3 regions of the Mesobacillus sp. MER 48 genome follow, and region 3 is predicted to be linked to each of the others. Evidence: riboswitches for the same ligand, from Rfam matches in the RefSeq annotation. Region 3 holds a riboswitch; each other region holds the start of a gene.
What was found. Region 3 has a riboswitch for cyclic di-GMP ahead of M3593_RS18740 (YncE family protein). Riboswitches for the same ligand answer to the same signal wherever they lie in the genome.
Positions count from the first base shown of each region.

Region 1: linked by a shared signal. The riboswitch ahead of M3593_RS15665 (anti-repressor SinI family protein) and the one ahead of M3593_RS18740 (YncE family protein) in region 3 are both predicted to bind cyclic di-GMP.
Region 2: linked by a shared signal. The riboswitch ahead of M3593_RS15915 (DUF5667 domain-containing protein) and the one ahead of M3593_RS18740 (YncE family protein) in region 3 are both predicted to bind cyclic di-GMP.

Region 1 covers NZ_JAMAUR010000004.1:170,575-173,704, forward strand. The annotation lists gene M3593_RS15650 (pseudouridine-5'-phosphate glycosidase) at 1-240, shown strand, start outside; gene M3593_RS15655 (helix-turn-helix domain-containing protein) at 303-644, opposite strand; gene M3593_RS15660 (hypothetical protein) at 863-1,078, shown strand; cyclic di-GMP riboswitch class I at 1,295-1,381, shown strand; gene M3593_RS15665 (anti-repressor SinI family protein) at 1,411-1,539, shown strand; gene M3593_RS15670 (helix-turn-helix domain-containing protein) at 1,638-1,958, opposite strand; gene treR (trehalose operon repressor) at 2,228-2,953, shown strand; gene M3593_RS15680 (late competence development ComFB family protein) at 3,009-3,130, opposite strand, start outside.
Region 2 covers NZ_JAMAUR010000004.1:227,552-230,681, forward strand. The annotation lists gene M3593_RS15905 (QueT transporter family protein) at 1-388, opposite strand, end outside; PreQ1 riboswitch class I at 394-438, opposite strand; gene M3593_RS15910 (pirin family protein) at 655-1,500, shown strand; cyclic di-GMP riboswitch class I at 1,572-1,654, shown strand; gene M3593_RS15915 (DUF5667 domain-containing protein) at 1,740-3,002, shown strand.
Region 3 covers NZ_JAMAUR010000006.1:114,104-117,233, forward strand. The annotation lists gene M3593_RS18730 (peptidylprolyl isomerase) at 1-64, shown strand, start outside; gene zupT (zinc transporter ZupT) at 342-1,151, shown strand; cyclic di-GMP riboswitch class I at 1,300-1,384, shown strand; gene M3593_RS18740 (YncE family protein) at 1,500-3,130, shown strand, end outside.

The DNA.
Region 1 (3,130 bases), on a different contig from region 3:
CCGATCCCTGAAGGTGATGCAATGGAAGAAAGTTTCATAGCTGACGTGATCGAAAAAGCACTGGCAGAAGCGAAGAAAAAGCATATAGACGGCAAGCATTTGACCCCATTCCTGCTGGGTAAGGTTAAAGAACTGACCGAGGGAAAGAGCCTTGTTGCTAATATCGCGCTTGTCAAAAATAACGCCAGGGTGGGAGCGAAGATTGCCGCCAGCCTTTCCAAACAGAGAATCAGCCATTAAGGCTGTTTTTTTTTGGTATTTTGGTCTAAGATGCATTCTTAATTTGTATTTTATAATACTCGCTACTTTTCTTTATCAATACGGTTCTTGAATTTCATGAAATCAAGGTAATAAGAAAAATCTTCTTTGCTGATCCCATTTTTTATTGCTTCGTCAACAAGTCCGATCCATTCCTCATCAACGGGGATCGAATCAATCCTTTTTGTTTGCTGGCCCATCAGGTTCTCCACAGACGTATCCAGATTGTGGGCAAGTCGTGATAAAACCTGGAGCGAAGGATTTTCTTGAATGCCTCTTTCGATATAACTTAGGTATGACTTGGAAACATTCGCTTTTTGAGAAAGTTCAGTAATAGAATAGTTTCTTTCCAATCTTAATCTTTTAATCTTCTCTCCAACCTTCATCTAGTTATCTCCTTAAAATCAACTATATTCATTATAACGAACAAATAGATTCTTTAAAAAATACGAAATAGTATGAGAATGGAAGGAATTTCTTAAAAAAGAACGATTATTGTTCTTTTTTAAGAAAATTTGCCTTATTATGGACTTTTTCAAAAATGGTTCCTCTGAACTATACTCGAATGGAGTGTAGTAGTACCGAGTTAAGGAGGCAAATGGCAATGTACAGAAAAAACTGCGATCGATGCAATCGTCCCTCGTTTAGCAGCAGTGAACAGGGTGAATGGCTATGTCCGGTGTGTGGCAATGATTTAACAAGGTACCCGTTTTTCAATGCCATCAGCCTTGAAAAAGTAGTCCTAAAGCATCGCGGGAAAAGGCAAACCTATCCAAAAACTTCACAGTCCAAAGGCTTATCTTCAGATTTATGGGGGTGAATGTAAAAAAAGAGTTCAACATTTAAGGATAGGATGCGACAAAAAATACTAGTAAAAAGATTTAAATTTTCAGAAAAATAATGTTTTAATCTATAAATTTGTAATTGTTTGGAAGAAAAAGAAGGATAGTTCCAGAAATTCGCCGACAAATATTTACATGTTAAATATATAGAACAAGGTACAATGACATTGGGAGTAAACGATTAAGCAAAAAGGTACAGATAAAGGCAAACTGGTTGAAAAACCAGGACGCAAAGTCACGGATCTAAGGTGCAAAAGTACTATGATGGCCGGGCCGCCTGGGATACTAACTGTATTTTGGGGGGAAGAACTTGATTAAAGAACAGGTAATTTTCGAAGAATTGGATACAGAATGGATGCAGCTGATCATGGAAGCATTGGAGATGGGAATAAATAAAGAAGAAATCAGGAAATTTTTAATGACCAATAGGCAGGAGTAAAGGATACATAAAGATAATCGTTATATACTCGGGCAGCTCCTTACAGAGGTGCTTTTTATTTTACAAAAAAGGGACAGCGAAATGGCTGTCCCTTGTGATTATTTATTATTGAGTTTCCATTTGTTGAACTCGAGAAATTCACGGAACTGGTCTTTGCTGATTCCGGAATCCATTGCTTCTTTCACAAGATTAACCCAGTCAGAATCAATATTTTCTTTATCGACTTGTTCATGGATCAATTGATCAACCGGGACATTCAGGACTCCAGCGATCTTCTCAAGAAATTGAATTGAAGGATTCGTTTGCAGATTCCGTTCCAAAGAGCTTAAATAGGACTTTGCGACGCCAGCTTGCTCAGCCAACTCGGATAGGGACATTCTTTTCTCTTGTCGAAGTTTTTTGACGCGTTCACCAATCACAGTATCCACACACCTTGTCAATTTATAGTTATATCATAACAAATCTGATAAAATAGTTCCATATTAAGAACACCTTACAGAACAATTATAAACAATCTTCTCAATTTTTGTGGTGTTTTTTTTAATAAAAGGTTGGGAAAAAAATAGTCTCTATAGTTATCGGCGGTTAACGGTGAATTTTTATAAAAAGTAAACAGGATAGTCTATAATATTCTTTTATTCGAAAAAAAGGTAAAATGGTAGCAATCAGACAAGGTACGGGTGATGATATGCAGAAAAAGTATTTATTGATCTATGAAGAAATCGCCAAACAAATCCAGGAGGGGCATTACCACGCCAAAACAATTTTGCCATCTGAAAATGAATTTGCCGAAATGTATCAGACATCACGCGAAACAATTCGCAAAGCCCTGAATCTTCTCGCACAAAATGGCTTTATCCAAAAAATCCGCGGCAAAGGCTCACTCGTGCTCGATTTGAAAAGGCACCAGTTTCCGATTTCCGGGCTAATCAGTTTTAAAGAACTCGCGAAAAATATGGGCGGAAAAGCAAAGACGACTGTGGATGGGTTTGATCTCGAACAGGCAGGAGCGGATATCGCGAGGGAACTGAATGTTGACAATGATGAGATGGTCTGGAAGGTGAAGAGAGTCAGGCATATTGATGAAGAACGGGTCATCCTCGATAAGGATTTTATCGTCGAAAGGCATGTGCCAGGCCTGTCACGCCAAAAATGCGAGAATTCGATTTTTGAATATATTGAGCAGGAACTGGATAAAAAAATCAGTTTTGCCAAAAAGGAATTCACGGTTGAGGAACCGAGTGAAGAGGATCGGGAGCTTCTGGATATGGAAGGATTCCATGCGATTGTCATCGTGAAAAACTATATTTATTTCGATGATGCGACACTTTTCCAGTATACCGAGTCAAGGCATCGTCCCGACAAGTTCCGGTTCGTGGATTTCGCCAGACGTATGGATACACAGAATATATAAAAAAGAGCTGCCGTTGACAGGCCTGGGCGACCAGGCTGTCATTAGGCAGCTTTTATTAATGTTTCGGATATTTTCCGACTAGATGAATGGCACTGATGATCCGTTTATTGATCCAGGCCCTGTTCTCCTGAGTGTTTAGCTGTTCATAAACCATCTTTCGGCCATCTTCCGTAGTGA
Region 2 (3,130 bases), on a different contig from region 3:
ATGTGAACCAGAACGGCAGCTGGAATGCTAGATTCAATTCAAGCGCAATCAGGAACATCGTGAAGGTGAACACCAGAGTATTCACAAACATCCGGCCGATGATATTCTTGATATATTTTGCAGTGAAAATCGTAATCCATAAAGAAATCACTGACTGGCCAACCCCAAAAACAAGGTCATAAGCGATCATCGGGGAAAAGAGCAGGTTTGTTAAAAACACACCTAATACAATTCCGAAGAAAAATTTTTTGTTAAAAACAATCAGGTGGTTGAACATTTCCGATACGCGGAACTGTACATTGGTAAAGCCGAATGGCTGGATAACTGCGGAAACGGCAATATACAATGCAGCAAGAATCCCGTTTCGGACAATCATTCTCGTATTCATTTTCATCTCTCCTAGTTTTTTTACGTGGGATGGTTACGAACCACGATATTTAAAAGCCAAATTTATATTATATAGGATGAAAGACCTTCTCACAATGGCATTTTTCTAGAATAGCAGTTTGGGACTTGGACTCTGATTAAGATAGGGTTTATCTCAGCTTAAAGTATCTTTGATTTAAAATAATACCTGCGATTGGTATAATTTAATGCAACTGGGAAGGTAAAATGACCTGTAAAAATTGAAGTACCTGGAAAGGGGATATAAAAATGTTTAAAAGAGATATAAAAAAGCATTGGACCGTTCAATATGAAGAGAGGGTCATGCCGCATGTGCAGGCAGGAATGGTACTGAACCCGCAAGACTGGAGGGAACTGGACCCGTTCATTCTAATGGCGGAGGACTGGTTCAAGCGCGGAACCTTTTCCGACCATCCACATCGCGGCTTCCAAACGATTACGTTTGTCATTGACGGCAGACTGGAACATATCGATAATCATGGAGGCCACAGCATCCTGGAGGCAGGGGATATCCAGTACATGAACGCCGGCAGCGGAGCGAGGCATGCCGAGGAGGCGGTGGAAAACGACATTGCCCATACGCTGCAATTATGGCTGAATTTGCCTGGAGAGCTGAAAGGCACAACCACTTCTTATCAGAATGTATATAACGAAGAGGCGCCTGTTGTCCCATTCGATGGCGGCACACTGAAGGTCTACTCAGGAGAAACCGCGGGTGTAAAGGGACCGTTGGAACCATTGGTGCCATTTGCTTTATCTGAAATTCGCCTGTCAGAAGGTGCTGAATTCACATATGAGCTTCCAGAGACACATAATGCGTTCCTTTATGTACTTTCAGGTGAACTTGAAGCTGGTGAAAGCAAGACCAACCTAAAGAAATCTTCAGCAGCAACTTTAACTTACAATGATGTTGGCAAAGGCTTAAGCGCCCTATCTTTGAAAGCGAATAAGCGCTCAAGAGTTTTGGTTTACTCTGGCCAGCCAATCAAAGAGGAAGTCGTTGCATACGGTCCATTCGTCATGAATTCAATGGAAGAAATCCGCCAGGCATACCGGGATTACCAGGAAGGGAAATTTGGCGGGGAAGCGAAGTAGCTGTGGTGCAAACTTTAAAAATTTTTATTTATTTTTTCGTGTCGAATAAGTATGATAAAAGTAGAATTAAAATCCGATAAAGGCAAATCCAGGGAAACCTGGGGACGCAAAACTACAGGGGCTAAAGTCATGACCATGCCAGCCAGTTGCCGAAGGTTCACATAGTCGATTTATGTGTGCTGCTCTTCGGACAGCACTTTTTTGATTTTAATTCCAATATATTAGTGGGGGAAATTGGAATGAAAAAGTTTTTCGCATCAACAATTTTGATCGGGTTGCTTGCTTTTGGTACGGGAGTATCCGCAGAGGAAGTTATTGAAACTGCAGATCCCGGAACGACACCAGACGAGTTTTTATTTACGTTTGATCAATTATTTGAAGAATTGAAGCTTTTAATTACCTTTGATGATGAAAAGGAAGCCGAGCTGCTTTTAGAGTTTGCGAACGAGAGGCTGGCTGAGGCGGCAGCTATGTCAGAGGAGGAAAAGACAGAATTCGTACAAGAGGCGTTAAAAGATTATTTAGAAACGCTTGAGGAAGCGCAAGAGAAGGTCACGGAGGTCATTGTTGAAGACGGGACCGATTCCGATGGAGAAGACCGGCTGACAGAAGAGTTGGAAAATGCAGCTGATCTTGAGGAAGGGCTTACCGAAGAACTCGAAGATGAATTGAAGGAAGAAGTTGAAGAAGCAACAGAACAAGCAAAGATCGTTGCTAACGTGGTAAAGGATCTTGATCAGGATAGGGTAGCCCAGCTGCGTGAGCAGGAGTTGGGTTATGGACAAATCGCACAAATCTTCTGGCTTGCAGAGGCAGCTGGCAAGACAGTGGAAGAGATTGCCGTTTTATATACAGAGGAAAAGGTTGGTTTTGGAAAGGCAGCCAAGCAGCTGGGTGTCCATCCTTCACAGTTGAAAGGACTGGCAGCAGGTAAAAAAGAATCTTCAGTCGATGAAGAGACTGATGCAGATGATAGTGGTGAAATTTCAGAAGATGAAGGCTCCTTAGAAGCAGAACAGCCTGAAGAAGAAATGGAAACTGAGGAAGGAAATGTGGAGACTGAATCGGCTGACCAGCAAGTTAATATTGCAGCCGCTACAGTTGCCGGCACGGTATCGAAAACGACTGCTTCAAAAGTAGAAGAAAAGAAAGTAAATGCAGAAAAGAAGGCGGAAGAAGCCGCTGTGAAGGCTGCTGAGAAGAAAGCTGAAGCTAAAAAGAAAGCGGAAGAACAAAAGCGCGAAGCAGAAAAGAAGGCTGAAGAAAAGCAAAAAGAAGAATCAGCAAAAGCTGAAGAGAAGCGTAAGGAAGAAATGAAAAAAGCTGAAGAGAAGCGTAAAGAAGAAGCGAAAAAAGCTGAAGAGAAGCGTAAAGAGGCAGTAAAAGAAACAAAGAAGAATAAAGAAAAGCAAGAAGATGACGAAGTGGAAGACGACGAGCAGGAAGATGATGACAGCCACGGTAATCCAAACAATGAAAAAGAGAAGAAAAACGGAAAGTAAGTTTACAGGTACTATTCGATAGAGGAAACCGATCCGCTTAGAATATTTGACTGTATTCAAGTTTTTATGTACGATGATAGTATCAAAATGAATAGTTCTCCTAAAGGGGAGTAGCTTTTACAACAGAG
Region 3 (3,130 bases):
GACTGAATATCCAAACTGGCTTGAAAAGAAAAAGGCAGATTACAAAATTAAAAGAAATCTATAGTTTTGAAGGAACCTCTGCAGCTTTGCAGGGGTTTTTGTATTTTATTCTTGCAGAAGGAGTTTCTTATACGATAAAATGTTTACTTAAGGAAACTTTTTAGGGTAAATGCATATATTGTTAGGGTAAAGGGATTCTTGCATCTTGAAAGTTTACCAAAGGAAACATTTTAGTGTAAGACTATTTTTCGAACTGTTGAATGGATTCATTCAGGTAACAGACATAGACGATGAATTCCCGTTGGGTCAGCACAAATATCGATTTTAAAAGGAGAATATCAATGACAGAGGAGATTTTATTTGCTTTCGGTTTGACATTATTTGCAGGCCTTGCCACAGGAATTGGCAGTGTCCTTGCTTTTTTTACATCACGGACGAATACAAAATTCCTTTCGCTGGCTCTTGGATTTTCAGCCGGGGTCATGATCTATGTATCGATGATTGAAATCTTTGTCAAAGCCAAGGATGCTCTCGTTTCGGCGATGGGCGTGCAATTGGGAAACTGGGCGACCGTGGGCGGTTTTTTCGCGGGAATTGTATTGATTGCCTTAATTGATAAGTTCATACCGAAGCAGGGAAATCCTCATGAACTGAAGAAAGTTGAGGATATGAACATCTCCAATAAACCTTCCAACGACGCAGCTTTATTGAAAATGGGTACATTCACTGCGCTTGCGATTGGAATTCACAATTTTCCGGAGGGAATTGCAACCTTCACCTCCGCAATCCAGGATCCTGCATTAGGTGTTGCCATTGCGATTGCCATTGCCATCCATAACATTCCGGAGGGAATCGCCGTTTCCGTGCCAGTCTATTTCGCGACCGGAGATAAAAAGAAAGCTTTCAAGCTATCATTTTTGTCCGGGTTATCAGAGCCGATCGGCGCACTGGCGGCTTACCTGTTCCTGATGCCATTCTTGAACGATATTATGTTCGGCGTCATTTTTGCCGCGGTTGCCGGAATCATGGTCTTCATTTCACTTGATGAACTGTTGCCCGCCGCGAAAAAATACGATGAATCACACCTCGCGATTTATGGGTTGGTAGCCGGTATGGCGGTCATGGCTGTGAGTTTGTTGTTGTTTATATAAATAATTGCCATAAAAGCCAGCAAATCAGCTGGTTTTTATTATAGTTTTTTACATAAAAAGAAAATTTACCAAAAATTCATTGAAATCAAACTGTGACTAATATAGTATTAAACATGAGCAAAAAGTAACAAAAAACGACAAAAATTGTCAACGATAATGGCAAACACGACTAAAGTCGCGGACGCAAAGCCACGGGTCTAAGGCAGGAATGCTATGATAGCCGGGTTGCCGAATTGAAAAGAAACTTATCAGCTTCTTTTTGGCAACGGTACCCGTATGTATTGGGCGCGTTGACAGAAAGGAGTTTTTTTAGTTTATTTCAATAAAAACAGTGTGAGAGGAGAAGTTATGAAAACTCGAATATTAAATGTAGGATTAATTTTTTTCTTAATACTATCTTCATTAAGTCCGATATTTCCAAGCACGATCGCTACAGCAGAAGCCACTGGCCAGTTAAAAATAGAAGGCAGTTTAGCTGACTGGATATTTGACCAGCAAACAAACCAAATTTATGCCGTAACTGCAGAAGGAAATCTTCAAATTTTATCCGCTGCTACTTTGCAATTGGAAAAGTCAGTTTCATTGCAAGGCAGGCCTTCTGATATTAAAAAGGTAAACAACGAATTGTATATTGCATTGCCAGATACTAAGAAAATTGTTGTCTTCGATCTAACTACAACTGAAATTACAGAAGAATATATTACTACACTTGGTGCTCCGTATAGGATCGAAATTACCGGTGATAAGCTGTTTTATGTTGAGGAAGATCAAGATTCGCGTCTTTATGAATATAATCTTACTACTTTTCTAGATAAAGAGATTACTATCCAGGGAGATACATATTCTTCTTTCCATGAGCCAGACTTAATATTGAATAACGAAAAGGATACTTTATATATTGCTGAATCAGGCATATCAGGTTCGACAATTGAGGCGATATCAACCACTGATTATTCATTAAAGTCAGAAATGACATATGATGATAGCTATGGTTTTAGTTATCCAGAAAGAAATCTAATTCTTGATGGGAATGATATATTTTTCGCAGGCAGAAAGCTGGATTCACTTAATCTAGGTAATATTCACGGTTCATACCTTGAAGATCCAGAATCTGAAACTGCGGCTAAAATCCTCGGAACAGATGAGAATTTTGTATATACGAAATCAGGTGTTTTTAAAAGGGATACGTATCAAAAAGTTCATTCATTTTCCTTTAAGGTGGAAGAACTTTTAGTCGGGAATGGCGAGCTTTATTTGTACAATGTCACTGACGGCACAATCCAGAAATCAACTGCTTCTTTTACGGCTCCTGCAGCTCAATTCAATGAACCTGTAAACAATAAACTATCATTGCCACCCCTTCAAGATTGGGTAATGGATGAGGCGAACAAGAAGATATACGCAATTTCAAAGCATGATAATTTGCTGCTTTATATCAACTCTGAAACATTGGAAGTAGAACACGCCAGGTTCATTGGTTCAATGCCAACTGATATTGACCGTGTTGGAAATCAGTTGTACATTGCAAATTATGGTGGTACGAATATCTCTGTTACTGGCTTGAATCATGGGGATAGTATCAGTACAGTGACTACTACCCAGTCACCATACAATATTGCAACAGACGGAACAGATTTATATTATGTACCTGAAGATCAACATGTGAAAATCTATCATGTTGATTTAACAACACAGACAGAAAGTCAAGTAGGTTCAGACACATACTTTGAAGCTGATATTGAATTCGATTCTGTTAATAATCGTCTTTATTTAGGTGAATCAGGCAGTTCTGGATCAAATTTATACATCCTGAATCCCCAAGATGGTTCCGTGGTTGCGGAAGATGGCTTAGGATTTTCATATCCATCAAGGAAAGTCATTGTGGATAACAACGACATTTTTTATGCTGAGCACCAGTTAGGCAATCCTGGTATTGCCGAAAGGAAATGGAATTATCAGTTTGAGATATTGAATGTAAA